One region of the Mesorhizobium koreense genome, then DNA from elsewhere that is predicted to be linked to it. Evidence: riboswitches for the same ligand, from Rfam matches in the RefSeq annotation. Region 1 holds a riboswitch; the other holds the start of a gene.
The links. A riboswitch is a leader RNA that binds a small molecule or an ion and turns the genes downstream of it on or off. The one in region 1 is predicted to bind cobalamin.

Region 1 (16,115 bases):
CCGAGCAGTTCGAGTTCCCTGCGGAAGATCACATCTTGCGGCCGTCTTGTGCAATTGACGAAGGCGACGTCCGTCCACGGCGCACAGTCGGAGAACCATCGCAGCATCGACATCATCGGTGTGATGCCGGAGCCGGCCGAGAGAAAGAGATATTTCGCCGCCGGATGATCATGATGCGAGAAGTCGCCGGCCGGACCATAGGCCTTGACATGATCGCCGACCCTCAGGTTCTCGAACATCCAGCGCGTGCCGACACTGTCCGGCTGCGCCTTCACCGTCACGGCGACCGAGAAGGGTCGCGACGGAGAGGACGACAGCGTGTAGCTGCGCATCAGCGGCTCTTCTCCAAGAGGCAGTTCCAGCGTCACGAACTGGCCGGGCTTGTAGCGGAACCAGGTTTGCGCATCCGAACGGAAGGCGAAAGTCTTCACTTCCGGCGCCTCGTCGGCGATGCCGATCACCTCCAGCACCTGAAGCCGATCGTCCCACGGCGTCATCTCGTCTAGATGGCGATAAAGGGAAAGCTCTGTCATGGCGTTCATGTCCGCCTCCTCAAGCGACGGAACGAAGTGCCGGCTCCGCGCCCTCGGCCAGCCGCCGCTCCATGAAGCCCGCATACCAGTCGACGAACTGGATCACGCCGCCCTCATGCAGTTCCGAATAGGGTCCCGGCTCATAGGCCGGCGACTTGATGCCGAAGGCGTTCTCCTCCACGATGCGCCGGTCCTCGTCATTGGTCATCGCCCAGACATGGGTGAGTTCGTCGACGGTGTAATCGACACCCTCGACCGCATCCTTGTGGACCAGCCATTTGGTCGTCACCGCCGTTTCCGTGGCGCTGATCGGCAGGACACGAAAGGTGGTCGCATGATCGACCAGGACGTGGTTCCACGTCGTCGGATAGTGGTAGAGCATGAGCGTGCCGATGCGGTCGGCCGAAACGGCATCGGACAGGTTCCTATGCACGGCCGGCTTGCCGCTCATCGTGTAGGAGACCGCGTTCCTTAGAAGCGGCGCACGCACGGCCCGATACTGGCCGGCCTCGTCGATGCGGAAGCGTGACGGCAGGCCTGCCCTCTCGCAGTGCGCCCAGTGCTCCAGCATTTCCGGATCGCTGTCGACGCTCGGCACGCCGGTGATGGTCGGCGCTTCCGGGAAAGTCTTGCAGAGTTCCGGGTGGTTCGCGGCGCAGTGATAGCACTCGCGGTTGTTTTCCCAGACCAGCTTCCAGTTGCCCTTCTCGATGATCGTCGTCTCGTGCGCGACCTTGGCCTCGGCAAGGTCATGCGGCGCGAAATAGGGCTCCATCAGCGTGCGGAACGGCGCGAAATCGGCAGGCTCGTCCGCAAGACAGATGAAGATGTAGCCGGCGACGCTCTCGCAGGCGATCGGCTTCATGCCGAAATCCGCCTTGCAGAAGCCGTCCGCCATCTGGCGCGCGAAAATCAGCGATCCGTCGAGGTCGTAGGTCCACTGATGATAGGGGCAGACCAGCCGTGCTGAACTCCCACGCTCCGCCGTGCATACCCGGCTGCCGCGATGGCGACAGGTGTTGTGCAGGGCGCGGATGGCGCCGTCGCGCCCGCGCACCACGACAATCGGATAGTCGCCTACCTGTAAGGTGAAGTAGCTGCCCGGCCTGGCGATCTCGCAATCATGGCCGACGAACAGCCAGTCGCGATACCAGATCAGTTCCATGTCCAGCCGAAAGAATTCCGGGTCGATGTAGAAGGGTTGTTGAAGGGAAAACCCTTGCCGGCGGCTGCCAAGCAGCCTCGGCATTTCGTTGCGCGCGTCCATGTCCGTCCTCGCAATTGGCACAAGGACTGAACTTGGTGGTGATGGAGGGGTGGATGGCCACGGGCACGACCGCCCGGAACGCTCCGCCTCTTGACCGCCCACCGCGATCAGTCGGTTTCAACATGTTCCAGGCTGGTTTCCGGACTCCGGAGCTGGCCTTGTCAGGCCTTCCCGACGCCTTCCCGGATCATTCGGATCCAGTGGCATTCGTCGGGGTTTTTCGCTCCGCTACCGTTGCGGGGGCAGCGCCGGCATCAACCGGCTTCCCAATTCTCCCTCCGGCCACAAGCCGGAGAGCACCTCGAACAAATCCATCACATCATGGAACGGCCTGGTGCAAGGTCGTGAAAGCGACACGCGCCGGGTGCGAAGGCGACAATCATATTCTCAGTCACGGGCGAGAGCACCGAGATCGCCATGATCTTGTTTCGTCCTCCTCGTTTCCCGGAGTGCAAGTTAATTCCCGGCCATTGGAATCGAGGCTGCTTTCTATCGCTCGGAAACGGATCGACCAGGCGCAGTCTCGCTCGACCCTCGGGCAAGAAGCCAATACGCTATATCGACCGTCCTGGCGGAAGGGGTCGGAGACTAATTTACCCCTGCTCGCGCTTTCGGCACCGACCTGCTGGCGAATGGCCCTTCCATCATTTGGCCAACCTCCTCGATCGGGACAGGGCGTCCTTTGAGGAAACCCTGAATCCAATGAATGTCCATCTGCTTCAGGACCATCATTTGCTGTTCAGTCTCCACACCCTCGATGAGCACGGCGTAGCCGAGATTGCGAAGAAGTCTTACCATGTCTTGCAGCAAGCCGGCTCCTCGCGGCGTGTCGGAGTCGTGCAGGAAGCTGCGATCGATCTTGACAACGTCGAACTTGAAACGGCGCAGCCAGGCGAGGCCTGCAAATCCCGTTCCAAAATCGTCCAGCCAGATTTGGACACCCAGACTTCTCAGGTGCTCGATATTCCTTGCGGCCCGCGCCTCGAGGAAAATGTCGCTGCCCTCTGTCACTTCGAGCGCGAGTTTCTGCGGCGAGAGTCCATGTCGGCCAAGAATATCGGTGATCTGCAGGGGAAAACCGGGCGTCCTGAGCTGAACGACCGACACGTTCGCCGTCACGAGCGAGCCCAACTCGTGCTCGACCATGTCCTTGCATGCCTGGTCGATCAGCCATGTGCCCAGTTCGACGATCGAGCCGTTCTGCTCCGCGGCGGGTATGAAAACCTCCGGACTGATGTCGCTGCCGTCCTGGTCGCGCAGACGCATGAGGGCTTCATGGCCAAGCACTTGCTCGGATACGATATCGTAGATCGGCTGATAGGCCACCGAAACGAGCCCCCGGTCGACGGCGACCTTCAGCAGGCGGGATAGATTTTCGTCGGATCTTTCCTGGTCGGTGGCCGCCGGGTCGTAGATCGACAACGTCGCACGGCCTGCGAACTTCGAGGCGTAGAGAGCTCGGTCCGCCTCTTGCAAAAGCACACGAAGCTCCATGCTTTTGTCTGCGCGTGTCAGCGTGGCGCCGACGCTAATCGTGACAATGTCATGGCCGTCGCTGCGATTGGGATGGGAGATCCGCAGGTTTTCGACGGCGCGACAAAATTCTTCCGCGACCACGCGGAGTTTCGATTCCCCTTCGATCCGGCATAAAACGACGAATTCTTCGCCGCCGTAGCGACCGGCAATAGCTTTGTGCCTGGATGCCGTCTCGGCAAAGGCATCCGCGAGCATCATTAGGCAATCGTCGCCGGCCTGATGTCCGAGCCGGTCGTTGAACGCCTTGAAATGGTCGACGTCTATGAGCAACACGCCGATTGCGTCGTCGCCGATGTCGCGACCACCCGCAGCCCACTGCTTGCTCAATTCCGAGAATTCGCGCGCGATCGCCCGCCGGTTCCTTAACCCGGTCAACGGATCCGTATTAGCGATTTCGCCCAGCTTTTCGCCCTTTTCCAGAGCAGCCCGCTCCTGAACCTGAGCGCGAAGAGTATGCAAGAATTCCTGATATCGCTCCAGACTGAGCCGCCATGAAAGGTAGAGCGACAAGATAAAGCAATTCGCAAAGTAGACGGACACTATCGCCCGGCCCACAATGTCGGCATTAAGCGAGAACAGCGCAGCCGCGATGAAGGCTACGGTCACCACGACCGAGGAGGCGATTGAAAGCCAAAGGCGAAAATTGAAGAAGAGATTCGCCCCGAGGATAAAGACCGTCCCGAACACCATGAAATAGGACAGCTCCGATTGATGGCTCGTGCCGATAGCAAAAGCGAGCCATCCGACGGCGCCGGCCACGATCGCCGACGCGGCGATGAGATGCAGGGTAGCGAGTTCTGCCCCCCGGCGAGCGCACACCTCGATAAGGGTAAGGAACCCCAGGCCAAGCGTCAGGCGAGTGAGGATGAGGCGCCCGGCGATATCCGGAAACAACAACCAGTCGAAGAGGCCATAGCCGATATAGCTGAGGACGGCCGCGGCCATCCCCCAGCGGAGAATCGTCCGGTTCCGATCCGCATATTTCCGCATGAGCAATGCCCAAAGCGTTGGATCGGCAGGCTTCCAGCGCGAACGCGCGGTAGCCTTGAAGACTTTTCGAGCGATGTCCTTCGACAGATGCATTGAAGCGTTCCTCGGCGGCTACCCCTTACGGTCGAAGTAACAAAGAACTGGTTATGCATCGCGATCGAATGGATCGCCCCGCACAAGAAAACCCGAATGTCGCTAACCGACCGTTAACCCCGTTCTCGACAACACGCGGCAAGCCTCGCCCCAATTTCGCGCATTATGTAAAATTTTACGAAAAAGCGTCGCACCTATGAGGTCGCGTGCCTATGCTTGTTCATTCGGCTACGGGGACATTCGATGGCGAAGGCAAAACTGAGATTAGACAAATCCAGTCTTATAACGTCCGACCTGATCCGGAAGCACGATCCAGTATCCGGACTCGCCCCAGATCCCGGCGAATTGCGCGAGCGGACCGCCCAACTGGCGCTTATCCTCGATCTTGCCTATCAGGGCTTCGCCGGCCAGCAGCCTGCTGCTCCCATCGTCGATCGTCTTGCGGGCAGGCTTCACGAGCTTCGCCGTGAAGCGAGTCCTGGCGTTTGGCGACAGCTCATTCCGCTCGCCCAAGAGCATCGTGTCGCAAAATATCTTTTGCAGGATCCATTCACGCGCTGGTCCTTTGAGAAGCCGCGTGGCTATTCGGGCGATGCGAGCTTGTTGGACATCTATTACAAGCACCCAAGCGCGGCCGGGATCGTGGCGTCGTCATCCGCGCTTGGACAGGAGATTTATGCCTATACCAGCGATGCTCCGAGTTCGGTGGCCGGGCGCGAACGACGGGATATATTGGCGAAGAGCGTCGACGAGACCGCCAACCGCATCGACCAGGCCGAGATTCTGGCGATTGCGTGCGGCCATTTGCGCGAAACAGAGCTTTCCGAGGCTCTTGCCCGGGGAAAATTGAAACGCTGGGTCGGCCTGGATCAGGATCCCGTCAGCGTGGCCGTGGTGAACCGTGATCGGGCCGGGAACGTGGTCGAGGCGAGGGACGGTTCCGTTCGCGGTATTCTTAGGCGCGCGTACAGCCTCGGTACGTTCGATCTCGTCTACGCCTCTGGTCTGTATGACTATCTTCCGCGCGCTGTCGGCGTTCGCCTGCTGCAAAGGTCAATGGAACTGGTCAAACCCGGCGGCAGGTTTCTGTTCGCCAATTTCAGCGACGAGATCACCACGGACGGTTACATGGAGACATTCATGGACTGGCCGCTCCTTCTCCGCTCCGCCGACGACATGTGGGACATCATCAACGCCGCGGTCGATAGGAATGTGGTGGAGGCAGAAGTCTATTACGGATCGAACCGGAACATAGTCTACGGCACGGTGCGCAAGCGCGAAGCGTGAGGAGGTGCGGCACCCTACGTCCTGCTGCTGATCTTCGGCATGTTTCTCGTCTGGCTGCAGCCCGGACTTGCTCTTTGGCTACCCGAAGCAGCCGGATTTGGACGCTGGATATCCTGGCAATCGATCGACAGGGTGCCCAGCCAGTCGATCTGAAGACGACAATCCCCCCGAACCGGCAGGACTCCGCATAGACTTCCCGTCGTGACGAATTGTCCTCCCCGGAGCCCGTCCAGACGATCGTTCTGTGCGTTGGCGTAGGCGACCAAGGGCGCCAGCGGGTCACCATTTGCATGGGCGGGACAAACGGCTTGTTTCTCGGTGCCGTTGATCTGGATTTTCATTAATGGCCGTGAGGCGGCTGACGCCAGCATGTCAAGCACGGCAGGATCCAGTTCGGGTCCAACCACATAACCACCATTGCCGAGTCGATCGGCCAGGAAAAGAAGGAAAGGCGCCTTGTCTCCTTCGTGGAGCCGCGGTGCAATCAGTTCGATGCCCAAGTGAACAGAACCGATGTGCGCGAGCACGTCCTCTCGCCCGTAGACTCTGTCCGGTGCAAGATCGGATTTGAGGCAAAAGGCAATCTCGACCTCGACTGCCGTCAGGTTCGGACAGTTGCAGGTTGCATGCCTGCTACTATCGGCTTTCACTAGATTCAGCAGCGGCGCCGCGACCGGAAGCCCGCCGGGACCGATAGCGACTTTCCATCCCGCAACAGGATGCCCTTCCACGGAAGCAGCCTGCACACGCATCACGTCCTCGACGCTCTCCGGCAGAAGCCCACGTGCTTCGATCTCGGGGAGGCCAATGAGATCGCCTGATTGGGCGAGCCCGGCAAGCAGACTGCCGAGTTGGTCCCGGATTGAAGAGGGGTAGGATTCACCCAATGCCGGGACCTTCAAACTCGGCAAGGGAATATTCCAGCCGATACAGCCCGCGCTGAGACGCCCCCTTCATCCCGTTGGCGACAAGATCCCCTTCGATAAGCTCGGACGCAGCGGTTTCGACCATGGACGCCGACGAGCCTTCGATCATCACGATCCAGTTTGGCACGCTCACCTGACGGCCTTTTCGTTCTGCCGTCTCGATACCGCTTGCGGCGGTATCCGCAATGCACAGATGCGCCCCGCTGATCCACGGAAGACGTTCGATGGCGCCGAGCCGCTCCACCAGATGCTTCTGAAGCGTTGTTCTTTCTCCTGCTTCGGCATCAAAACGAGCAGTCAGCATGTAACCGCCGTCGCCTGAGCCGATGGAATGAACGATGCCGCACACGCCCCGTTCGGTGTTGCGGAAGGCGCTGGTCGCTTCCCGCGTCCAGTCGGTCGGATTGTTGAGCCTCTGCAGATACCCAGGGCCGGAAAGAACCGTTTCATCCACCGCTTCGTAGAGCGTGAAATATTCGGGAGCGCCATGTTCGGCTATGTAGCGTCGGCCGCGATGGAACCCCGGTATGCCGACCCGCTCTGGAATATGCTGCCGGTTGTGCCACTCGATGAAGTTCGACCGCCCTTCGGGCGTGATGTCGTTCCAGATGGCAACGACTGCTTTTCCAAGGAGCGCCATTCTACCTCGCTTCAATAGGTGGCCCGGCCGCCTGAAAGGTCGAAAACGGCGCCGGTGCTGAAACTGCATTCTTCGGATGAGAGCCACGCAACCATCGCCGCCACTTCGTCCGGTTCAAGAAAGCGTCCCATCGGGATACGCGACAGGATGTCGTCAAGCCGTTCCTTCGGTGCGTCCCGGCTCATCGCCGTCAGGGAAGCCGACGGGGTGATCGCGTTGACGAGAATTCCGCTGGGCGCCAGTTCCTTGCCAAGGCTCTTGGTCAACGCAACGAGGCCCGCCTTGGCGGCACTGTAGGCAGCCGCCATGTGCATGCCCTCCTTCGCCTGGATGGAGGCCATGTTGACAATGCGCCCAAACCCGCTCCGAGCCGCGCTTTCGATCATCAACGGAACGAGCGAGCGACAGACGAGGAAAGAACCGAAGAGATTCACATCCAGGATGCGCCGGAACTCCTCGACCGGAATTTCCCAAGTCGGGTGGACGTCGCCGACGATGCCGGCATTGTTGACGAGGATGTCGAGCCGGCCATGCTGCTCTCGAAGAACGGCAGCGGCCCGCTCGACGCTCATCTGGTCGGTTACGTCGACTTCGACACCGTCACCGCGATCATCCTGCCTCAGGTCCCAGCGGACAATCGTTGCGCCACACGCTTCGAGCCGCCGGCAAATTGCCGTACCGAATCCGCCATTGGCTCCCGTCACCACGGCGATCCTTCCGGACAGATCGTATGTTGCCGCATCCATCACCGCGCACCTGCCTGCAAGGATACGTCGCGGGCGCACCATGACGCCCGCGACAACGCCGGCTATTTGCCGATGAACTCGTTGGTGAAGAAACTGTCCGCGGCCTTGTCCGTCTCGATATCCTGATACTGCTTCATCAGGTCGAGCGTCCGCTGCCAATCCGCCAGTTCCATCTGGCCGAGCGGCGCGTCCGGCTTCGACGGGGACGGTATCAATGTCAGCGAGACCTTCAACTGCGCCTTCAGCAGTTCGGGGTCGGCCTGGGGCTTGGCCTTTGCGGCGGCCGCCACCGCGGCGTCCGGGTCAGCCTTCGCGGCCTCCATCGATTTGAGGGTCGCCGCAACGAAGCGCTTTACGAGATCCGGATTGGACTTGGTCTCCTCGTCGTTCGCGATGATGGTGAGGCCCTGCGTGTTGACGCCGAGTTCGGCGAAAGAGAAGACCTTCTGGTCGAGACCTTTCTGGTTGAGGATGACAACCTGGCCCTCGAGGCCCGCAAGAATACCGTCCGCCTGCTTCTGAAGGATCGCGACGATCTTGCCTGGACCGTCGACATTCAGGATCTTTACCTTGCTCGCATCGACATCGTTCTGCTTCCAGATCGCCGGCAGCAGCGGCAGGGAAGCTTCCCCGGCGGTGGCGGCAATTGTTTTTCCTTCGACGTCCTTGATCGTTTTCACGCCGGAATCGGCACGGAACGACATGCCGTAAGGAGAGGTGTTCATGATCCCGAGCACCGATTTCACCGGCGCGCCACGGCTTGCTCCCGCGATCACGCTGCCGCCGTCCACAAGACCGAACGTATCGCCTCCAGTCGCAATCACCTGGACCGTGCGCGCCGATCCCTGACCCTCGCCGATGGTCAAATCGATGCCGGCATCCTTGTAGAAACCTTTCTCCACACCGAGGTAGAAAATCGAGTGGACACCGCTGAGCAGCCAGTTGAGGCGAAGGCTCACCTTGTCTGCCGCCAATGTCGGTGCCGCGGAAGCGACACCAAACGCCAGCGCAAGCGCCCCGGCGGCAATAGTCTTTCCAATCAGTCTCATGTCTAGGATCCTCCCGGTTAAGTCAGTTGCATGTGGGTCGACAGGCGCGGTCAGGCAGGGCTCTGGCCGACGGTGAAGTCGTCGCGCCGTTGCGAAACGTGCCATGGGATTGCCCAGCGCTCGATCAGTTCGACCACGCCATAAAGAAGAAGGCCGAGCACGCTGAGGACGACGATCACGGCAAACGACATGCTCGTATTCATATTGCCGTTATAGCCAAGGAGCAGGTAGCCGAGCCCGTTGTCCGAAGCGACGAATTCGGCAACGACCGCCGCGGTCGCCGAAAGCGCGGCGGCGACCTTGAAGCCGGCGAAAAGTGACGGCAGCGCCCCCGGCAACTCGACCTTCCAGAATATCTTCAGCCGGTTCGCGCGATAGCTCCTCGCGAGATCATAGAGTTCCGCCTCCACCGATTTGAACGCGACGATCGAATTGACGACGACCGGAAAGAAAGAAAGCAGGAACACGAGCAGGATCTTCGAGGGAAGCCCAAAACCCACCCATATGATGAACAGCGGCGCTATCGCGATCTTCGGGATGATCTGCAGCACCACCAGGAGCGGATAGAGGACCGCTTCGAACACGTGCGAATAGACGACGACAAGCGACACCGCGACGCCAAGGACAACAGCCATGAGGAAGCCCAGGATCATCGGCTCCAGCGTAAAATAGGCCGCCGGAAGAACGACGTGGAGGTTCTTCACGAGATCGGAAAAGACCCGGCTTGGTGCCGGCAAGATATATTCCGGAACCGCGAAAAGCCGGACTGCCAGTTCCCACGCCACGGCGGCGCCGACAAGGCTGATGATGGTGGAGGTCTGCCGCCGGATCGCCATTCCCATAGCTTTCGTCACGAGGCCGTAGCCAATATTGGAACGATGTTCCATATGGACTATCGTTCCGTCAAGTGGTAGCCGATCAAAAGTGCGGGCGCAGGGTAAAGTCTTTCGCCGGCGGAGGAGAAAAGGATGACAATGCCGGTGCAGCGGAATGATCTGCGAGGGGTCGTTCTCGACAATGTAAGCAAATCATTTGGCAAGGCCGGAGCTGCGATCCAGGCCCTGGAACGCGTGGACCTTGCCATAGGGGAAGGCGAATTCGTCGCTGTGGTAGGCCCGTCCGGCTGCGGGAAATCCACGCTCCTGCGCATGATATCGAGGCTTTCCGCGGCTACTACGGGGACGATTTCGGTTTTCGGCGACACAGGCACGCAGCCGCCACGGGGCATGAGCATTGTCTTCCAGAACCACGTTCTTCTGCCGTGGAGGACGGTCATCGACAATGTCCTGTTTCCAGCGGAGATGACATCGGCGAGCAGGGAGCAGTTGCGTCCGAACGCACTTGAACTCCTGGAATCCGTGGGCCTGGCTGAGTTCGCGGATCGATACCCACATGAACTTTCGGGCGGTATGCGCCAGCGCGTGTCAATCGCCAGGGCGCTGCTTCTCAAGCCGCGTTTGCTCCTGATGGATGAACCCTTCGGAGCGCTCGATGCGCTGACGAGGGAGCAGATGCGGATCGATCTTGAGGATCTCTGGCTCAAGAACCGGATGACCGTTTTGTTCATCACCCATTCGATCGACGAGGCAATATTGCTTGCCGACCGCGTGATCGTCATGACACCCAGACCGGGGCGTATCGACCGTGTGCTGGAGATAAAGCTGCCCCGTCCCCGCGGGCTGGCGGCGAAACGCGAAGCCGAGTTTCTGGAAAAGGCGGGGGAGGTCACAGACATATTCCTCTCCCGTGGCGTGCTGCATGGGAGAAACAGGGATCACACATGACCGAAGCCAATAGGAAATCAAGTGGGGCGGTCGACCGGGCTCTCGCGATGGTCGAGGTCATGGCGATGGCGGACCAGCCTCTGCGATTATCCGACATGGCGCATCAGCTGGATATTCCCAAGAGTGCCGCACATCGCATCCTGGGCACGCTGATCGACAATGGCTGGGCTCGCCAGAACAGCGAGAGCGAATGCTATGACCTCACCCTTCGCATGGCCCTCATTGGCCAGCGCCAGCTCAGGCGCCTGGAAACCGTCGACCTCAGGCAACCGATCCTCGACGATCTGGCTCAGCGCACCAAGGAGCTTGTGCGCCTGACGACGGTTCAGAACGGGACGCTGGTCTGGATCGGTTCCTCGCGCGGTCGCCGCTCGGGCCTTGTCTACGAACCCGACATGAATGAAAAGATCATTCCGTTCGCGACGGCAAACGGCAAGGCCTGGCTGGCTGGCATGCCGCGCGAACAAGCACTCCGGATCGCGATCGAGGCTGGCCTGGGACACGAGGAAATTGGGACTGCCAAGGCCATCGGCACGATCGAGGCTCTTGCAAAGGAATTGGATATGACCTCACGGCGGGGCTATGGCCTTGCGCACGAAGAGGCCGAGGCCGGCGTCGGAGCGATGGCGGTCCCGATCCGTGTTCGTGGCGCGATTGTCGGTACGATGAGTGTCGCCGCGCCTCTAACCCGGTTCTCCGAGGAGAGAATAGCAGAAGTTCTTCCGCTGCTACGCGCCGCGGCCGACAATATGTCCATTGCATGGGACGCTGTCTAACGCGGCCAGTCGGTCAGGCGTCCAGGCCTCGGTCAATACCGGAACCGGCAAAGAGATTGGCGGCCCAATCAACGAAGACGCGCAGCTTGTTGCCGAGATGCCGGTTCGGCGGGTAGACGACGTAGACCGGCAGCGGCTCGCGATGCCAGTCGGATAGAACAGGGCGAAGCTCGCTCTTGCCGATCGCTTCCCGGACCATGAAGGTCGGCGCCTGGACGATCCCAAGGCCGGCTCGCGCCGCCGACACGTAGGTTATCCCCTCGTCGACCGATACCAGGCAACGGCCCGTCACTTCGGCCTGTTCGCCGTCGCGGGTGAAGACGAAAGGCACCTGCCGGGCGTTCGGCGGACGAAAATAGCTGACGACCCGATGCCCGTCTTCAAGATCGCGCGGATGCCGGGGCTCCCCGAATTTCTCCAGGTAGAGCGGCGCCGCGCAGGTCACGAAACTTATCTCGGCGATCCGGCGTGCGATAAGGGACTGGTCGGAAAGCTGTCCGACACGTATGGCGCAGTCGACATTCTCCGCAAGGATGTCGATCTCCCGGTCCGAAACACCGAGATCGATCTGGATGTCGGGATAGATCTTATGGAACCGGCACAGCGCCGGAACGAGAATCATGCTCGCCAGCGCGCTTGACATCTCGACGCGCAATTTTCCCTTGGGGAGCGCCTGCAAAGACGCCATGCTGCCGTCCAGTTCGTCGATGTCGGCAATGAGCCGCTTCGAACGCTCGTAGTAGAGAGCACCGTCCGTTGTGACGAGGACGCGCCTGGTCGTGCGGTTGAGGAGCTTGGTGCGCAAATGCGCCTCCAGCCCCTGAATGAGCTTGGTGACGGTCGCCTTCGGCATCGAAAGGGAATCCGATGCCCGCGTGAAGGTGCCGGCTTCCACCACCCTGACGAAGGCGCGCATCGCCGCGAGCTGATCCACTGGAAACCTCCACGACTACATGCCGATTATTCACAGACAGAAACAGTGTAATCCGATCTTCGCTTCTTTTTCCAACACAAAAACAATCCCACTTGTTGCGGGCTGAACCGACACGCACCGAGGGCTGGGCGAACCATCCTGACAGTGAGTTGGCAGGAGCACATGCGATATTACCGCCGCCGATGGACCGGCGCCGGGTCTTCGCAGGCAAGAGTGGAACAGCGTCATGACCTTCAAAGAAGAGATCCTCGATTGCGACGAAGCGGGACCCGTTCCCGTGAGGGTCTATGTCGGCGACCGGTTGCCGGAGACGCCACCGCTGGTGCTGCATCTGCATGGCGGCCTCTTTCTAGGCGGCTCGCTTGCAAGCGGCGCGCGGGTCGCCGGGCAATTGGCCGATGCCGGCGCCATCGTGGTTTCCGTCGAGTATGCGCTGGCCAACGCCAACCCGTTTCCGGCCGCACTCAAATTCGTTTTCGACGTGTTGGAGGCGTTGAAGCGGCGCTGCGCCAAGTTGGCCAACCGTAAATCCTTTCTTTTCGTCGCAGGCGAGGAGGCGGGCGGCAATCTTGCGGCAGGCGTCGCCTTGATGGCGCGCGACCAGCAAATGAGCGCGCTTCGCGGGCAGATCCTGCTGTCGCCGATGCTTGATCCTTGCATGGCGACGCGGTCCTTCCGCGCCACGGAGCCGAGCGCGGGGCGATGCAAGTGGGCCGATGGCTGGAACCGCTATCTCGGCTTCGCCGCCAAGGCCTGCCATCCCTACGCGGCGCCGGCCTTGTCGACGAGGCTTGCCGGGATCGCCCCGGCATTGGTCATCACGGCCGAAGACGACCCGATGCGTGACGAAAGCCTGAATTACGCGCGGCGCCTGCGGGAGGCGGGTGTGCTCGTGCGCGAACATGTTCTGACCGGCCCGACAGGCTGGCCGGCCGCCTATGCGGACGAGGCAGGGGGCAGGCAGGATTGGGAGGAAAAAATCCGTGGCGATTTCGCCGCGTTCTTCCAACAGACCGGAGCGCTGCTCTCATGAGAGAGCCGCTCCCCCATTTTTCGGCCCGGAGGCCGTAAAGGAGATTGCTATGACGATTTTCGGTTCCCGCCGACTGCTTGCCGGCGCCGGACTTGGTGCGGTTTTGTCTCTCCTGGCCGCGACCGCGCTCATCGACGAATCCAACGGTGCCAAGGCCGGTGCAAGCGCCGCCACTGAGCCCGCCGCTGTTTCGGTATCGGTAGCGACGGTGAAGTTGCAGGACGTCACCACATGGCAGGAGTTTTCCGGGCGGCTTGAAGCGGTCGACCGGGTCGATCTGCGGTCACGCGTGGCCGGAGCGATCCAGTCGGTCAACTTCCGCGAGGGCGCGCTCGTCAAGAAAGGCGACGTGCTCGTGACGATCGACCCCGCTCCCTTCGAAGCGACGGTTGCCCAGGCCAGGGCCCAGGTTTCGGCCGCCGAAGCGCGCGTCGAACTCACCAAGCTCGAGCTCGACCGAGGCCGGAAGCTCGTCGAAAGCCGCACCGTCTCCCAGAGCGATCTCGACCAACGCATGAGCGCCTACCATGAGGCGACGGCATCGCTCCGTTCCGCCCAGGCGGCTCTCCAATCGGCGGAACTCGACCTCGGCTATACCGAGATCCGCGCGCCGATATCCGGTCGGATCGGAAAGCTTCAGGTCACGGTCGGCAATCTCGTCGCCGCAGGCTCGGGATCTCCCGTGCTCAGCACGCTCGTTTCCGTGGACCCGATCTATGTGGGCTTCGACGTCAATGAAGGGGTCGTGGCCCGTGTTCTGTCCGAACTTCCGTCCGACCCGTCAGGAGGGCGCGCGACCGAAAGCATTCCCGTAGAGATGGAGATTGATGGAGACGGCGAGCCGGTCCGTGGCCACCTGCAGTTTATCGACAATCGGGTCGATACGGCGAGCGGTACCGTCCAGCTCCGCGCGGTGTTCGACAATCCCGACGGGTTGCTCCTGCCCGGACAGTTCGTAAGGGTGCGCATCGGCCAGCCGAAACCGCAGCCGCAGCTTCTCATCAGCGAGCGTGCCGTCGGAACGGACCAAGACAAGAAGTTCGTCCTCGTCGTCGATCCGCAGAACAAACTCGACTATCGCCAGATCGCTCTCGGCGACTGGGCGAACGGGCTGCGCATCGTCAAGACGGGGCTGAAGCCGGGCGAACGCATCGTCGTCAATGGACTTCAGCACGTGCGCCCCGGCGCGGTCGTCGCGCCGGAGCCGGTCGCAATGGCCTCGGTAGAACAACCGGCTGCAATAGACGTGGCCGAACGCTAGCCATCTGAGCTTTCGGCCGGCTTCCCACCCGTCGGCCGGGAGCGATCCGAATTCCCAACGCGCCAGCATGGCCGGTTTCCGGCCATGCACGGGCCAGTTCGCCCGCCGCACGCGCCAATCAGGGGACGTAACATGAACATTTCCAGATTCTTCATCGATCGACCGGTCTTCGCCGGGGTTCTGTCGGTGCTGATCCTCGTGGCCGGCCTGCTCGGCCTCAACGCCTTGCCGATTTCCGAATATCCCGAAGTCGTGCCGCCTTCGATCGTGGTCAGAGCGCAATATCCCGGCGCCAACCCCAAGGTGATCGCCGAGACGGTGGCGACACCTATCGAGGAAGCGATCAACGGCGTCGAGAACATGCTCTATATGTCGAGCCAGACGACGACCGACGGCCAGATGACACTGACGGTCACCTTCAAGCTCGGCACCGATCCGGACAAGGACCAGCAGCTCGTCCAGAATCGCGTGGCCCAGGCCGAGCCGCGACTGCCGGAAGAAGTGCGCCAGCTCGGCATCACCACGACCAAGAGCTCTCCCGACCTGACCATGGTCGTGCACCTCCTGTCGCCGAACAATCGCTACGACATCACCTATCTGCGCAACTACGCGGTGCTCAACGTCAGGGACCGGATCGCCCGCATCGAGGGCGTCGGCGACGTGCAGGTCTTCGGCTCGGGCGACTATTCCATGCGCATCTGGCTCGATCCGGAAAAGCTCGCCAGGCTCGATCTCGCAGCCAGCGATGTCGTCAATGCCGTCCGCGAACAGAACGTGCAGGCGGCGGCCGGCATCGTCGGTGCCTCGCCTGGCTCGAACGGCCTCGACCTGCAATTGTCGGTCAACGCGCAAGGCCGTCTGCAAACGGCCGAGGAGTTCGGCAACATCATCGTCAAGACGGGAGCGGACGGGCAGGTCACGCGCCTGCGCGACGTGGCGCGCGTCGAACTCGGCGCGGCGAATTATTCGCTACGCTCGCTGCTCGACAACAAGCCCGCGGTCGCCATCGGCATCTTCCAGGCGCCGAATTCCAACGCGATCCAGATTTCCGACAACATCCGCAAAACAATGGATGAACTCCAGCGGACAATGCCGGACGGAGTTAAATACAGCATCGTCTACGACACGACCCAGTTCGTGCGCTCGTCGATCGAGGCCGTCGTGCATACCCTCCTCGAGGCGATTGTGCTGGTCGTCCTGGTGGTCATCCTGTTCCTGCAGACATGGCGCGCCTCGATCATCCCGCTCGTTGCCGTGCCG
Region 2 (16,115 bases), 2.1 Mb from region 1:
CAGCGGCGTTACGGCAAGACCGGATTTGGCGAAGGCGTCGAAGAGGATGGGCGCGGCCGAGACATAGCCGGTCAGGCCCGGCACCGGCCCGCCGTCCGGCCGGCCAACCCAGACACCAAGCACGTGGCGGCCGTCGAAACCGATCGACCAGGCGTCGCGATAGCCGTAACTGGTGCCGGTCTTGTAGGCGATGCCGGTTGTGCGCGAGCCTTCCGGCGGGCGCACGCCCGACAAGATGTCGGCCACCTGCCAGGCCGCCTGCGGCTCCATCAGCGTCGCGGAAGCCGGTTGGTGCGAGGGTCTGTCGTGCAGCACGGCGATGTGCCCCCCGTTCGGGAAGGCGGTGTAAAGCTGAACCAGATCCTTGAGTTTCAGACCGACGCCGCCAAGGCCGATGGCTAGGCCGGGCGCCTCGCCGCGCGGAAGGACCGGATTGACGCCGGCTCGCCTGAAGCGCGCCATCAGCCTCAGCGGCCCGACCGCATCGAGAAGGCGGATAGCCGGCACGTTGAGCGACATCTGTAGCGCCTGACGGATCGAAACATTACCCTGGTAGCTCATGTCGAAATTCTTCGGGCGGTAGCCGCCGAAATCCGCCGGCCGGTCCTCGATTGTCGTTTCCTGCGCGATCAGTCCCTCTTCGAAGGCAAGTCCATAGATGAAGGGCTTCAGCGTCGAGCCGGGCGAGCGTTCGGCGTCCGTCATGTCGATCCAGCCGGCCCGACGCACGTCGAAGAGATCGGCCGAGCCGACCTCGCCGATGATATCGCCGGTCGGTGCGTCGGCGAGGATCATGGCAACCGAGACTTTCGGTCCGAGCCGGCGGGCCGCGTCGTGAGCCACTGCCTCCAGTTTGCTCTGGACGCTTCGTTCGATTGTGAGCTGAAGGTGGCGCGCGGACGGATCGGCGCGCATCGCATCGGCCGAGGCCTGCGCGGCAAGGGCCGGGAGTTGGCGGCGCACCTTCGGAATGGGTTCGGCCGAAGCGAGCGCGATCTCGCGTGGGACAATGACGCCGGCATCCTTCATCCGCTCAAGAACGCGCCCCCGCGCGGACCGTGCCGCTGCGGGGTGCCGGTCGGGCCGGCGGCCCTCGGGCGACTGCGGCAGCGACACAAGCAGCGCCGCCTGCGCCACCGAAAGCCTTTTCGGCTCCTCGCCGAAATAGGCGAGCGAGGCGGCCCGCACACCTTCCAGATTGCCGCCATAAGGCGCCAGCGTCAGGTAGTCGGCGAGGATCTCGTCCTTGGTCAGCCGCCGCTCGATCTGCAGGGCGCGGACGATCTGGACGAGCTTCGCCCAGACGGACCGCTCATCGCGCGGTTCGATCAGCCTCGCCAACTGCATGGAAAGTGTGGAGCCGCCCGAGACGATGTGGCCGTTGAGAACCCATTGCCCGGCAGCGCGGAAGAGCGCCGCGATGTCGACGCCGTGATGCGAATAGAAACGATGGTCCTCATAAGCGATCAGCATTTTGATCAGCTTCGGATCGACATCCTCGATATGTGTCGCCAGCCGCCAGCGGCCCTCGGGTGTGGCGAAGGCGCGAAGAAGATCGCCGTTGCGGTCGACCACCTCGGTCGAGACAAGCCCCGCTTCGGCAAGCGGCGGCGGGTAGGCGCGGTCGAGCGCGACAAGACCGAACCATGCGCCGATGCAGAGGAGAACGGCGAGGGATAGGGCGAAGAGAATGTATTTGAGGGAGCGGGTCATATGGCCACGCCCCTATCCGATGTCGGCTGCACCCCCCTCTGTCCTGCCGGACATCTCCCCCTCAAGGGGGGAGATCGGACGACACCGGCGCATCCGCCAATCGCTGGCCCCGGCAAAATGGGAGCAGGCCGTGGTGCTAGCTGATCTCCCCCCTTGAGGGGGAGATGTCCGGCAGGACAGAGGGGGGTGAACCCAAGCATATGGACGTCCCGTTCTACCGCGCCGCCTTCACCTCCATCCTGCCGGTCGCGGTGCGGGCGGAGAGTTGCGGGCGATACATGTCCTCGACGCTTGCCGCCGGGAGCGCGTAGACGCCCGGCGTCACGGCGCGCACGACATAGGCGAGCGTCATCTCGCGTCCATCGGAGCCGCTACGGTTGAACGCCGCCACGAAACGGTCGTCGCGGAATTCGGTATGCGCCACCTCCGTGTTGCCCAGCCAGTTGAAGTTGGAAAGTTGGGCGCTGCCGACGAGGCTCGGATTGTCGATTTCGAAGCCGGCAGGAAGGAGGTCCGTCACCAGCACGCGCGAGGGCCAGGAGTTCTGCTCGGTCACCTTGAGCACGACGACGTAACGCTGGTTCTGCTGCGTCTCCGTTACATCGGTCTCCTGTCCGTCGAGGGTGTAGTAGGTGCGCGTGATCGAGAAGCCGTTGCCGCCAGCCGGAAGCGGCTCGGCAGGTGCCGCGACCGCAGTTACGACGGCATCGATCGGGTTGGGCCCGCGATTGGTGATGGTGACGGGCTGGCCCTGCAATTCCGTGCCGTCCACATGCTCCGCGAACGGACCGGAATGCGCCCGCCCGTTCACATCGATCGAGATCGCTTCCGTACCGGCCTTGATGGCGCGCGCCGCCAGAAGCAGCCACGCGTTTTCCTGCGTGCTGGTATGGCCGTCGATGTAGCGCTTGTCCTCACGCTCCGCCGAGACGAGCCGGATCATCGCAGGGATCAGCGAGGGTGCCGGCTTCGTTTCCGCCGCAAGCGCCAGCATCGCTGCGCCGTCACGCAGGCGCGAACCGTAGTCCGCGCGCGAATCATCCAGCACGGTTTTGCCCGCGCTCGCCAGATTGAAGGCCGAGGCGAAGACGCGATCGGCGCGCTGGCTGTCGCCGTAGAGCGCGAGGCTGGCCGCGATCTGGGCGCGCGCCATCGGGCTCTGGAAAGCGTCAAGCTGCGTGTCGGCGTAATAGCGCAGGTCGCCGACTGATGCCCGATGGTTGCGGGCGAGCACGTAGAGCGCATAGGCGATTTCCGTCGAGCGCTCTTTCAGGTCGTTGCTATAGGAGAGCGTGTTCTGGAGGTTGTCGAGCGCCTGCCGCATCGCCACGTCCGGCACGTCGAAGCCCTGCTCGCGCGACCGTGTGAGGAAATCGCTGATATAGGCGTCGAGCCACAGGTCGCCCGAAGCCGGCCCCCACAGGCCGAAGCTGCCCGACGAGGACTGGTCGTTCAGCACGCGGTAGATCGCATCCTGGATACGCTTGTGCAGGTCGGGATCGACCGGCATGCCGGATGCTTTCGAGAGCTGGCTGACATAGAGCAGGGGTAGGGCGCGGCTGGTGGTCTGTTCGGCGCAGCCATAGGGGTAGCGGTCGAGCGCCATCAGCAGCGAGGGGATATCAAGCGCGGCCGAACTGGAAACGCCGATGGAGACCGAGGCGCCGTCGAGCAGGCTCGCGGCGAGCAGTTCCTTGTCGATCCGGAGGCTGCCGCCATCGGCGGCGAGGCTGATGACGCGCCGCGTTGTGACAGGAAGCTGCGCCGGCCTGACCGGGAGGCTCAGATCCTGCGCGACCGAGAGGCCGTCCGCATGCGAAAGCCGTATATGGATGTCGGCCTCGCCGGTCGCAGTTGCCGTCAGCGGAACGGTCACCGTGGAGCGGGCGCCGGCGGCGAGGGTCACCTTTTGCGCCGAGGCCTGTCCGGTCGAAACCTTGCCCCCGCTTTCCACCGAGAGCGTGTATTCGCCGGCGGGGCCGTCCGTGTTGGCTATGTCCAGCCGCATCTGAGCCTCATCGCCGGGTGCCATGAAGCGCGGTAGGCCTGCCGTGATGACAACCGGATCGCGTACGATCACGTCGCTCGATGCATGACCGACCGCCGTCTTCGACCAGGCGGTTGCCATGACGCGCACCGTCCCGTTGAACTGCGGCAGGTCGAAAGAGACGACGGCACGGCCGTCGTTATCGACCTTCACCGGGCCGGTGAAGAAGGCGACGAGCTTCTGCGTCGGCGGCGAGCCTTCGGATGCCATCTGCGCACCGTCGCCGCCGGTACGGATGCGACCCATGACCCCCGCGGAACCGTCGATCAGCTTGCCGTAGATGTCGCGGATTTCCAGTCCGAGTTGGCGCTGGCCGTAATACCAGCCGTCCGGGTCGGGCGGTGTGTAGCGGGTGAGGTTCAATATGCCGACATCGACGGCCGCGACCGTGACATAGGCTTCCTCGCCCGGCGTAAGACCGCCGAGCTTGACGGGGATCGTCAGCGGTCCGCGTGGTTCGACCTTGGCGGGCGTTTCCAGCGAGACATCGAGCTTGCGCTTGCCGGGATCGACTTTCAGCCATTTGATGCCGATGGCGCGCATCGGCATTCGCGAGGCCTGCGCCTCGCCGGGCCGGTAGAGCGTGGCGGTCACATAGGCACCGGCGCCCCAATCGCCCTCGACCGGGATATCGACTGTCGCACCATCGGCCGGAACTGAAGCCGTTTTCGTGGCAAGCAAGCGGTCGCCGCCGACCGTCACCAGCACCTCACCGGCGAAGCGCGGCGATATCTTCAAATGCGCCGTATCGCCGACAGCATAGCTTTCCTTGTCGAGTGCGATCTCCAGCGCATCCGGCGTCTCGGTGCTGGAGGCGGCAACGTACCAGCCGGCGTCGAACTCGACGCTGGAAGCCGGCCCGTCCGCTTGCGGACTCTCGACCTCGAGGCGGTAGCGGCCCCAGCCGACGGGCGCGGAAACCGAAGCCTCGCCGCTCGCCGCGACATCTACATGGCCATCCGAAACTTTCTGCGTGATATCGATCGGCTCATAGCGCCACGAGCTGCCGTCGCGATACCATTGATAGTTGCGCACGAGCTTGACCAGCGACCAGTTGAGCCCCTGCACGTCGATCTTCTTGCCCTCGGGGTCGACGGCGATGACGCTGAATTTCGCGATCGAATTCTCCGGTACGGAGCCGTCGGCGGAGGCAGGCCGGATACCGATGCGCGGGCCGTCGGGCTGGACGTCGAAATCGAGCCGGCGCTCCACCGCGCGGCCGCTGCCTTCGCTCATGCGCATGACGAGTTGGGCATTGAGCAGCCTTGTCGTCGAGGGCAGGTTGTCGAGCGATATGTCGAAAGACGATTTGCCCTCGGCGTCCGTGACGGGCAGGTCGTTCAGATCATAGGCTGTCGCTTCGGTATTCTCTTCCTCGGCAAGCCCGAACTGATATCCGGGAAAGGCTTTCCAGTCGCGTTTGGTCATGACATTGACCTCGCCCGCCAGCGACAGGCCGGCGCCGGGCGCGCCGTAGAGGAAGCGCCCGACGACATCGACGGGAAGATTCTCGCCGGGAACGAGGGTCGTTTCTCTGGTTGTCATGTCGAATTCGATACGGTCGGGCACGAAATCCTCGACCAGGAACATCTTCTCCGCGACCGGCTCCTTCTTCGGATCGGTATAGATACGCATGTTCCAGGTGCCGCGCATGGCGGCCGTAGACAGCACCAGATCGACCGAACGGCCGCCAAGCGAGGCGTCATCACTGACGATGCGCCGGTCCTCGACGCCGTCGGGCCGGGTGAAAATGAAGGTGAGGGGCAGGTTCTCGATGGCCTTTGCCGCATCGTCGCGCGCGAGCGCTGCCGCGTGGACCGTCTCGCCGGCGCGGTAGATGCCGCGCTCCGTCCAGGCGTAGACGTCGAGCGCGCCGGGTGCCGCGCGCCCTGTCACGCCGCGGTCGGAAAGGTCGAAGCCTGCCTTGGTCATGTCGAGGAAGACGAAATCGTCGCCACCCTTGCTGGCCGTCAGCACCGCCGGCGTCATGCCGCCTTCGCCGCGCGAAAGCCCGGCGCTGAAGACGGCGTGGCCATCGGCATCGGTCTTCGCCGTGCCAAGCACTTCGTTGTTCTTTGCGATCAGCTTCAGTTCGACATCGGCAAGCGGTTTCGCCGAGCCAAGGGAGCGGGCGAAGACGTTTAGCCCGTCCTGCCCGGCGAAGGTCGAAAGCCCGATATCGGAGACGACGAACCACTGCGTCGCTTGCGCGTCATAGCTCTCCTGCGCGCCGGTCGGCGTCGCTGTCAGGATATAGATGCCGGGCTTGCGGCTAGGTAGTGCCTCGTCCACCGGGAAACTGGTCACCACTTCCTTGTTGAGATCGGAGGCGATGTCGATCTTTCCCTGCCACACGGCATTGCCCGTCCTGTCGGCGATGTCCTCCGCGCTGTAGCGGCTCAACTGGTCGAGGAACTGGTAGCCGGTCACGAGATCGGCGAGCGAGCGGTCGTTGATACGGTAGAGCTTGAGGTCGGCCGAGCTGGTGTTGACGGAAACCAGCGGGATGCCGTGGCGTGCCGTGCCGGGCAGAATGAAGTTCTGGCCGGTGAAGCGGATGAAGGGCGTGCGGTCGCGCACATAGACATTGAGGACGATCGGGGCTTGCAGCGTCTCGCCGATGGCGGCAGGCAGGCCGGAGCGGAAGGTCACTTGATAGCGCTTGCCGTGCTCCAGCCCTTCGACGCAGATCTGCTTGTCATTGGCGGTGATCGCCTTCGGCGCCTGCCCGTCGACCCTGACGAAGGGCGCGTAGTCGACGCCTTCCTTCACCAGCGGGTCGGAGAATTGCGCACAGACGCGTGGCGTCTGGTTGTCGGAATCGACCGTGTTGTTGACGACGCGGAAGCCCTTGCGCGCCTTGAGGTCGAGATAGGCGGCCTTGACGGCGGCATTCGGCTGGAGGGCGAGGCTCGCCTCGTAGGTCTGGATCGCCGGGCGGAACGCCTCCCGCTTTTCGAGCGCCGGCGCCAGCACGGCAAGCGCGGTCGCCCGGTCGCTCGTCGTGCGGGAGGTCAGATAGGCGTTATAGGCGGCGGAAGACGCCGCCCTCTTGAGGCTGTCTTCGTCGGTACTGTTGGCCGGCTTTATCGCAAGCGCGGCGCGCACGAGGCTCGTCCACAGCGTGCTGTCATCAGGCGATATGGTGAGTGCGTCGGCGTATTTCTGCATCGCCGCGCGCGGGTCTGTCAGCATGACCGCGTCTGCCTCGGTGACAAGCGCGTTCAGGCCATCCGAGGCCGCGGGTGTGGCGGTCGTGACCTGCTGGCGGTAGTTGATCGCCTCGTCGGGGAGCCAGTTCGGCAGGAAATCGAGCTTGGCGGGCGCGCCGATATCGGGCTCGCTGGTCAGGTCGACGACCTTGCCTGCGACCGCGCCGTTGAACGGATTGAGCGTGCGGTAATCGGATTTGAGGAAGCACCAGCGCGCCTTCGAGTTATAGGTGAAGGCACGGCAGGAACGGTCCGCCAGGCAAGCGGATTTGCACTGGTCGAGACTGAAGTTCTGCTCCGAGCGCAGGTCGAAGCCGAAATAGTCGGAGTTCTGGGTCGTTACGATTGTCCGCGCACTTTCGGCAGCAAATGCCGGACCAGTCAAGGACAGGAACAGGCTTGCGAGAAAGAGGAAAAAGCCGTGAGCCGCGCGCAATCGCATGCCTGCCTCCAATGCTGCCGCCGTCCCTTTTGACGATGATGATGGTTCGAGCCGCGATGTCAATTGAGGCACGTCGCGAAGGTGGCGCGTTACCGCCGAAAGCGCACGGTCGCGGCGAAGGTGAGCGTGCGGCCGCCGATGCCGTCGGGCGGCGGCGGATAGGGCGAGGCGCGCTCTGCGGTCGCCCTTGCCGCGTCATCGAGGACTGCGGATCCCGAGCTTCCGGCAAGACGGGAGGAGAGAAGCCGCCCGCTCCGATCGATGGTGATCGCGATGCGCGCCGCGCCGGTGACTCCGTTGCGCTCGGCCTCGGCCGGATAGCGCTCAAAGCGCTGGACGTGGCTGCGCAGGCGGGCGGCGTAGGCCGCCTTCTCGCCGGCACTGGCGCCGCCGCGCGAAGCGACCGAGCCACGCCCCGCCACCTTGCCCACGCCTGAGGAGGAGGGGCGATCGGCGGTCTTGCGGGTTTCTTTCGGGGCTTGCACGGCCTGATGCTGGCTCGTTTTGCGATCTGTGTCAGGCTTCGTGTTGCGTTGGCTCCGGACAGGTTCTACGTCCTCCGACACCGGTACCGGCTTTTCAGCCTTCCGTATCGGGTTCGGCTGATCCGGTGCTGGCGCGGGAAGCGGCGCCACCCCGGGGAGCGTGACCGGCAGTTCGGCACCATCAGGAATCTGCGGCGCGGCATCAGGTAGCTTGAGGGCAGGGGGCGGGACGGCTTCCACAACCTCCGTGGCGGGCCGAGCCGGCTGTTCGGCCTCAGTTTTCGGCGGCACTTCCGGTAGGAGCAGGGCCGGCGCCGGAACCTTTTCTTCCGCTATTTGCCGGGTGGCGAGCACCTTGGGCGCATCGAAGGCCGGAGGTTCGGGCGGCAGGGAAAGCTCCGGCTTCGGTACCTCGACTGCCGTGGTTGCGGCAGGCTGGGTCGTCTCGACATCGGGTGGCGTCGGTGGCAGGGAAAGCGCCGGCGACGGAACGGAGACCGTTGCTTTATCGGGCTCCACTTCGTCAGCCTCGTCGGCTTCGGTCGCCGCTACTCCAGCCAGCGAGGGATCGGTGCTGGGGTTCGGAGGCGCATCGACGACGATCTCGACCGAGATCGCATCGGTCTCTGCCTCGACGCCCGGCTGGGTCAGGAAATGCGCGGTGAGCACGAGAGCAGCGGCATGAACCGCAAGCGAAAGCAGGACGAGCAGGGACGGGAAACGGCGGTGATTTGACCGAGGTGGTGACACGGTTTCATCGGCCGGATCGACGGTGGGAGGAGTGGGCGATCCCGCAACTTTCCCGGCTCGCGGCTCCGCCTCGACCGGGGCCCCTGAACCCGTTTCCGCCGGCTCGTCCGCTACGATGGACGGCCACAGCGCGAGGAAGCTGCTGCTGTCTGCGGCTTCTTCGAACGGTTCGAAGCTCGGCCAATGCTTCATCGGCGCGCCTCGCGAGTTCCCGCCGCATTGGCCAGCGCCACCGGCGCCAGGATCATGCCGCCGGAATCGTGGTCGATATGGGCGACGATGCCGAACACTTCGCCCAGCCGTTCCGGCGTCAGCACGTCGGCGGGCGTGCCTTCGGCCGCCAGCCTGCCTTCCTTCATCAGGAGGATGTGGTCGCACCAGCGCGCGGCGAGCGTCAGATCGTGCAGCGAGACGAGAAGCGACCGCCCCTTCGCGGAGAGCTTCCTGAGGCCGGCCATCATCGTCATCTGGTGCGCCGGGTCGAGGCCGGATGCCGGCTCATCGGCAAGCAGCACCGGCGTGTCCTGCGCGATGGCGCGGGCGGCAAGGACGCGCGCCTGCTCGCCGCCGGAAAGCTCGGTCGCCGGTCGCTCCGCAAGGTCGGTGACGTCCATCGTCGCCATCGCTTCGGCACATAGCGCCCGGTCGTGGTCCAAGAAGGCCCTACTCATTCCCTGCCAGGGCATCCGCCCGAGCCCGACCAGATCGCGGACCGTAAGCGGCCAGCTTATGATGCGAGCCTGCGGCAGATGCGCGATCAGCCGGGCACGCTCGGCGTAGGAAAGCTGGCCGAGGTCGCGTCCGTCGACGGTGATGCGGCCGGTGCTTGCAAGCTGGCCGGCCAGCGCCCGCATGAGGGTCGATTTGCCGGCGCCATTCGGGCCAAGCACGCCGGTGATCGTGCCGGGCTCCAATTTGAGGCCGACCCCGCTTACCACGCGGCGGCCGGAAAGATCGACGGAGAGGTCTTCCGCCTCGATCATCAGAACAACTCCCGCCGCGAACGGACGATGAGCCACAGGAAGAAGGGTGCGCCGATCAGCGCGGTGACCACGCCTACGTTGAGTTCGTGCGCGGAAACCGCGATCCGGGCGACGATGTCTGCAGCAAGCAGGAGGATCGCGCCGCCCATGGCGCTCGGCAGGAGAAGACTGGACGGCATGCGGTTGGTCAGCGGCCTCAGCATATGCGGCACGACCAGCCCGACGAAGCTGATGGCGCCCGTGACGGCGGTGCCGGCGCCGACGGCAAGCGCCGTGCCGGCGATGACGAGAAGGCGCGTGCGCTTGCGGTCGATACCGAGGCTTTCCGCACCCTCCTCGCCGAGCGAGAAGGCGTCGAGCGCGCGGCCGGTGGCGGCGAGCAGTGCGCAGCCCGCGATGATCAGCGGCAGCGCGATCGCCACATGCATCATCGAGCGGTCCTTCAGCGAGCCAAGTAGCCAGAAGATGATCTCGTAGCTTGCGAAGGGGTTGGGCGAGAGGTTCAGCGCCAGCGAGGTCAACGCGGCGGCGAGGCTCGACAGCGCCACGCCGGAGAGGATCAATGTCAGGGTCGAGCCGTGGCGGGCGGCGATGGCGAGGAGGATGAGGACGGCGAGGAAAGCACCGGTGAGCGCGCCGGCCGGCAGCGCATAGAGCGATGCGCCGGCAAGGCCGCTATAGAAGATGACGACCGCGCCGAGCGACGCCATGGCCGAGACCCCGACGATGCCCGGTTCCGCGAGGGGGTTGCGCAGGAAGCCTTGCAGCACCGCGCCCGACAGGCCGAGCGAAGCGCCCACCGCGAGGCCGAGCAGCGCGCGTGGCAGCCTGATCTCTCGCATGATAATGCGGGTCGCCTCGTCGCCGCCGGCGATCAGCGCCTTTATGGAGGTGATCGGCCCGAGATGCGCCGGGCCGATCAGGAGCGACAGCACGAACAGGATCGCCATCAGCACGGCCAGCGCCAGATTGAGGCGGAGCGGGCTCATTGTGTCGGTGTCCCCGATGACGAGCACGGCGAGACCTGCTGGCGCACTTTGGCCAGCGCTTTCACCGCCTCCAGCACGAAAGGGCCGCCGCAGGACCACGCGCCTTCCGGCACGAAATGGCCGAAGCGCGTTCCCTTCAGCGCGCGCAATGCCGGATCTTTCAAAGTGAGGTCGGCGAGCGACGGCGCCTCCGAAAGCTGCTCCGGCAGGATGACGATGTCCGGCTTGTGCTCGATCAGCAGTTCGAGCGGGAAGGGGGTCATGCCGGCATAGCCGAGTTCGGCGGCGAGGTTCCTCAGGCCGGCTGCGCGCATGGCGGAATCGGCGAGCGTGCCGGCACCCTGCGAAATACCGTTCTGGCCGTAGGCGATGGCGGTCGGCGCCGGGCCGCAGACGGAGGCCTTTATCGCATTCAGGCCGGTCTCGAAATTCGTAGCCACCGCTTCGGCCTTTGCCTCGCGATGCAGGATCTTGCCCATGCGACGGATCTCACCGGGGATGGTGTCGAGTGTCTGCGCGTAGGCGAATTCCTCGACATGGAAGCCGAGATGCTTCAGCAGGTCGGTCGTGTTGTGCAGCGTATAGGTGCCGGTCACCACGACGTCGGGGCGGGCGAGGAAGACCTCCTCCGCCAGCCCGCGATTCTTCGGATATGCGGCGGCCTCCGCGTGCATGAAGGAAAGGCCGGGATCCGAAGCGAGGTCGGAGATCGACACGATCTGGCCGGGCGCGGCAAGCGTCATGGCAAGCTGGTCGGTGCAGACGTTGAGCGACATGACGCGCGGGAGATCGGCCGCGTTGGCGGGGAGGACAAGACAGAGCATGGCCGAAAGCGCAAAGAGCGCTCTCCTGCGAATGCTATTGCCTCGCCCGCCCATCTAGAATGTTGCCTTGAACCCGGCGAAGACGCCGAGGCCGGGCGTGCCGTAACCCTTCACGACCTCGTATTTCTGGTCGAGCAGGTTTTCGCCGCGCAGATAGATTTCGGTCGCCTCAGTCGGCTTGTAAGAGACTTTGGCGTCGACCAGAACGTAGTCGTCAAGCGGCACGTTAACGAAAGTGCCGAAGGAAGGCGAAATACGGTCGACGGTGTTCAGCACTGTGTGGACCACTCCGGTGACCGCCCATTTCTCAGCTGGCCTGACGGTCGCCGCGATGGCGAAATCATGTTCCGGGATGCGCGGGCGGCGTTCGCCATCCGGCTGGCGCGTATGCGTATACGTATAGGAAGCGCCGAGATCGAGCCAAGAAGTCGCGGCCCAGGAAAGCGAGACCTCGACGCCGTTGCGATGGGTCGTGCCGGGGAGCTGGACGTAACGCGACGTAGTATAATCGTAATCGATCAGATTGTCCGTATCGAGCATGAAATAGGTGACGTCGCCGACGAATCTGCCGTCAAGGAAGGTCTGTTCGACGCCGATATCGAAGCTCTTGCTCTCTTCGGGGCGGAGAGCGGAATTGCCAGCGAAGGGATCGTAGAGCTCGTAAAGGCTAGGTGAGCGGAAACCCGTGCCGTAGGAGGAGTGGAACCGGGTCCCATAATCGGGAAGCGAATAGGATCCGGTCAGCCGGTAGGTCGTATGGCCGCCGAACTCGCTGTGCTCGTCGTGGCGCAGGCCGGCTGTCAGGGTCAGGTTCTCGACCGGGCTGACGACGGCCTGTCCCCACAGGCCGCCGATGTTGAACGATTCGTTGGTATCGGTGCCGAAATTGTCGGTGGCGTGGGCCGACTGCCGTTCGTAATCGGCGCCATACTGCAGCGTCAGCCAGCGGCTGGCCTCGAAGGAGCCCTGATACTCCGCCTTGGTGCGCTCGCCGCGGAAGTCAGCATCGTAGGGCCCGAAGATCGAGACGCTGTTAAGTCCCCTGTCGATCTGCGAGGCTTGCACGGCGAACGTGTTCTTCAGCCTTCCGTCGAGAAGGTCGAGATTGAAGCCGAGACGGGCGGCCTTCTGCTGCGTGTCGAACCTGTTGAAGGTGTTGTCGGTCGGAGGGTTGCCGCTGTCGTCGTAGTCGCCCTTGGCATTGATGTAGAGCGCCGCGCCGAAGACCGAGAAATAGTCTGTGATCTGCTTTTCGCCGGCGAAGTTGATGTTGAAATCCTGGAAGCCGTCCCGTTCGAGATGCGAGGGATTGCTGTCGACCGCGGGCGCGCCGTTGACCAGCGCGGCCGATATGCCGGCGGTGTCGAGCCCGTAGATGCCGAGCGCGGCCTTGCCGGTATCGTCCGCGCCGCTGAGCGAATAGCCACCGCGCCATGTACCGAAGGACCCGCCTTCGCCGGATATTTCCTGGTGAATGCCCGGCTCGATCCCCGTCAGGGTGGAAATGCCGATCACTCCGGCAATGGCGTCCGAGCCATAAAGGGTCGATTGCGAGCCCTTGAGGACCTCGACGCTACCGATCCCGCCGATCAGCAGATTCTGATAGGGCGTCTGCACCTGTGTCGAGGTCGGGTCCGAGATATCGATGCCGTTGAATAGTGTCTTGATGTACTTCTTGTCGGCGCCGCGCAGCGACAGGCTCGATTCCTGGCCCATGCCTCCGGGTGAAGACACATTCATGCCGGGCACCAGCGTCAGATAATCGTTGAGCGTCGCCTTCGATTCCTTGTCGATATCCTTTTTCGTGATGACCGTCACCGTCGACCCCACCTTCGACTTCTCGGTCGGTGTCTTGTTGGCCGTCACCACGACCTCGCCGATGTCGAGGTCCTGGGCGAGCGCGGGCGCGGCGCCGGATGCGGCGAGAATGGCTAGAACGGAAATGGTGTTGCGAAAGTTGATCTGCATGCGTTCCCCCTGCCGCGAATGCGCGGTCAATGGCCTGAAACAGCCGGTGGGAACGATCTGCCTGTACTAGCAAAAGTCCCGCCAGCGATGACAACGTCACCACTGCGAGAACACAGCCCCGGAAGCACCCCGCATCCGGTAGGTGACGGCCCAAGGCAGGTTTCCTGGCTCGCGCTTCATCGGCAGGCCGGCCTTCCCGGGCGTTCGCCCAGTGGCGTAGTCGGCATGCCTCAGCGCTCACAGTTGCGGGAGCAGCTACGGCCGGGACCTCTCCGATCCTTCCGTATTCCCTCTTAACCCCGGCCGAACCCGGTCCGGGGCACCTCGAGCGTGGGAAAAGCAGTAGCAACCGGCGGGGAGCACGTCAAACGGTCTCGTGGCCGGCCATGCCGATCGCGGTTCGCCTGAAAGCGACGGGCAGGGGCGGAAATCGTCCTCAAAGTTGCGGATTTGCGTCACTCTTGTCGCAATTGCAGCATCCGGTCGGGTATCGGTGTTGCACATTCATTCGTGATTTCCGCTGCGGCACCGCTTTTGACATCATGGGCCAGATGCGGAATGCTAGGGGAAGAAAGCCAAACAATGGGAGATGGCAATGACGATGTACAAGAGTAACGGCGACCGCGTACCCGCGGTGGTCGAGAAGTTGGCGAAAGCCACGAAGGCGGGGGAGGTGGATCGCCGCGAATTCCTCGCCATCGCGAGCGTCATGGGCGCTTCGACGGCGATGGCCTACAGCATGATCGGGCTCGCCGATCCGACGCCGGCCCAGGCAGCCGAAGAGACCCCGAAGAAGGGCGGCGTCCTCCGCTGCGCCATGTCGGTCAAGGCGCAGAAGGATCCGCGCACCTATGACTGGTCGGAACTCGCCAACGCGACGCGCACCTTCCTCGAGCCGCTGGTGAAGTACACGACCGAATACACGTTCCAGCCCATGCTGCTCGAAAGCTGGGAGGTGAACGACGACGCCACCGAATACATCCTGCACGTGCGCAAGGATGCCGAATGGAACAACGGCGACAAGTTCAACGCCGACGACGTGATGTATAATCTCCTGCGCTGGGCCGACAACAAGGCCGAAGGCAATTCCATGGCGGCCCGCATGGGCGGCATGGTCGATCCCAAGACCGGCAAGGCACGCGACGGCGCCATCACCAAAACCGACGACTATACGGTCAAGCTCAAGCTGCCGGCTTCCGACATCTCCATCATCCCGAATTTCGCCGACTATCCGGGCCTGGTCGTGCACCGCGACTACGAGAAGATGGGCTCCGACATCATCAAGAACCCGATCGGCACCGGCGCCTTCGAACTGGTCTCCTACGATGTCGGCTCAAAGGTCGTGGCGAAGCGCCGCGAAAAGGGCAAATGGTGGGGTGGCGAGGCTCACCTCGACGGCGTCCAGTTCATCGACTACGGCACCGACTTCAACGCCTACGTCAACGCCTACGACGCCGGCGAGATCGACACCGACTATCAGACGATGGCGGACTTCATCCAGATTCTCGACGGCATGGGGTTGGTGAAGTCGGCGGCCAAGACGGCTACCACGATCGTGGCGCGCACCAACATCCTGCATAAACCCTATGACGACCAGAAGGTGCGCAACGCACTGCAGATGGCGGTCGACAACGCGGTCGTGCTGCAGCTCGGCTATAACAATCTCGGCACGGAGGCGGAAAACCATCACGTCGCGCCGATCCATCCGGAGTACTACCCGCTGCCGAAGAAGAAGCGGGACGTCGAGGGCGCCAAGAAGCTCATGACGGACGCCGGCCAGATGGATTTCGAGCACGAACTGATTTCGGTCGACGAGGACTGGCACAAGAACACCGGCGATGCCGTCGCCGGCCAGTTGCGCGACGCCGGCTTCAAGGTCAAGCGCACCATCCTGCCGGGCTCGACGTTCTGGAACAACTGGACGAAATATCCTTATTCGACCACCAACTGGAACATGCGGCCACTCGGTGTCCAGGTTCTCTCGCTCGGCTACACGACGGGTGCTGCCTGGAACGAGACAGCCTACTCCAATCCGGACTTCGACAAGAAGCTCGGCGAGGCGCTGGCGATCGCCGATCCGGAGAAGCGCAAAGAAGTGATGAAGGACGTGGAGCAGATCCTCCAGGATTCCGGCGTCATCATCCAGCCCTTCTGGCTCACGATCGTGAACCACTCGACGAAGCAGGTGAAGAACAACCCGATGCACCCGACCTTCGAGATCAACTACGAGAAGACCTGGCTCGATCCCGACGCCTGACGACTGACGCAAAAAAAACAAGGGGGAGCGGCCAAGCTCCCCCGCTTGACGGTTCTCTAGGCCGGTGCCGTCCGGCCTTGAGAGAGGGGGAACGCAGACATAAAGCAAACCCAAGCCTTGAGGAGGGGCATAGGTGCTATCTTTCATAGCCAGACGTCTGGGGGTCATGGTGCTTACCATGATCTGCCTGACGTTCGTCGTCTTCTATCTCGTTAATCTGGAGCCCAACCTCAAGAAGCTTGCCCTGACTCAAACCAACAGCCGCGCGACACAGGAGCAGGTCGAAAGCTGGCTCACCCGCTACGGCTATCGCGATCCGTTCCTGAAGCGCTATGCCGAATGGATCGGCCTGTGGCCGAAGCAGCCGGCGCGCGACGAGGCGGGCAAGCCGATCCCGCGCTTCTCCTATTGCGGCGAGACGGTGGAGCCCAGGCTCTCGGGCGTG

Region 2: it holds a riboswitch for cobalamin, as region 1 does, so the genes downstream of both, RBH77_RS13040 (TonB-dependent receptor plug domain-containing protein) here and RBH77_RS02840 (aromatic ring-hydroxylating oxygenase subunit alpha) in region 1, are expected to answer to the same signal.

The regions. Positions count from the first base shown of each region.
Region 1 covers NZ_CP134228.1:611,986-628,100, forward strand. The annotation lists gene RBH77_RS02835 (FAD-binding oxidoreductase) at 1-533, opposite strand, end outside; gene RBH77_RS02840 (aromatic ring-hydroxylating oxygenase subunit alpha) at 553-1,800, opposite strand; cobalamin riboswitch at 1,914-2,119, opposite strand; gene RBH77_RS02845 (putative bifunctional diguanylate cyclase/phosphodiesterase) at 2,389-4,419, opposite strand; gene RBH77_RS02850 (class I SAM-dependent methyltransferase) at 4,663-5,706, shown strand; gene RBH77_RS02855 (2-keto-4-pentenoate hydratase) at 5,721-6,617, opposite strand; gene RBH77_RS02860 (DUF4286 family protein) at 6,586-7,341, opposite strand; gene RBH77_RS02865 (SDR family NAD(P)-dependent oxidoreductase) at 7,284-8,018, opposite strand; gene RBH77_RS02870 (ABC transporter substrate-binding protein) at 8,081-9,067, opposite strand; gene RBH77_RS02875 (ABC transporter permease) at 9,118-9,954, opposite strand; gene RBH77_RS02880 (ABC transporter ATP-binding protein) at 10,036-10,851, shown strand; gene RBH77_RS02885 (IclR family transcriptional regulator) at 10,899-11,627, shown strand; gene RBH77_RS02890 (LysR family transcriptional regulator) at 11,641-12,561, opposite strand; gene RBH77_RS02895 (alpha/beta hydrolase) at 12,788-13,594, shown strand; gene RBH77_RS02900 (efflux RND transporter periplasmic adaptor subunit) at 13,644-14,855, shown strand; gene RBH77_RS02905 (efflux RND transporter permease subunit) at 14,988-16,115, shown strand, end outside.
Region 2 covers NZ_CP134228.1:2,736,565-2,752,679, forward strand. The annotation lists gene pbpC (penicillin-binding protein 1C) at 1-1,713, opposite strand, end outside; gene RBH77_RS13015 (alpha-2-macroglobulin family protein) at 1,928-7,414, opposite strand; gene RBH77_RS13020 (TonB family protein) at 7,504-8,841, opposite strand; gene RBH77_RS13025 (ABC transporter ATP-binding protein) at 8,838-9,632, opposite strand; gene RBH77_RS13030 (FecCD family ABC transporter permease) at 9,632-10,621, opposite strand; gene RBH77_RS13035 (ABC transporter substrate-binding protein) at 10,618-11,445, opposite strand; gene RBH77_RS13040 (TonB-dependent receptor plug domain-containing protein) at 11,500-13,413, opposite strand; cobalamin riboswitch at 13,551-13,755, opposite strand; gene RBH77_RS13045 (ABC transporter substrate-binding protein) at 14,009-15,670, shown strand; gene RBH77_RS13050 (ABC transporter permease) at 15,804-16,115, shown strand, end outside.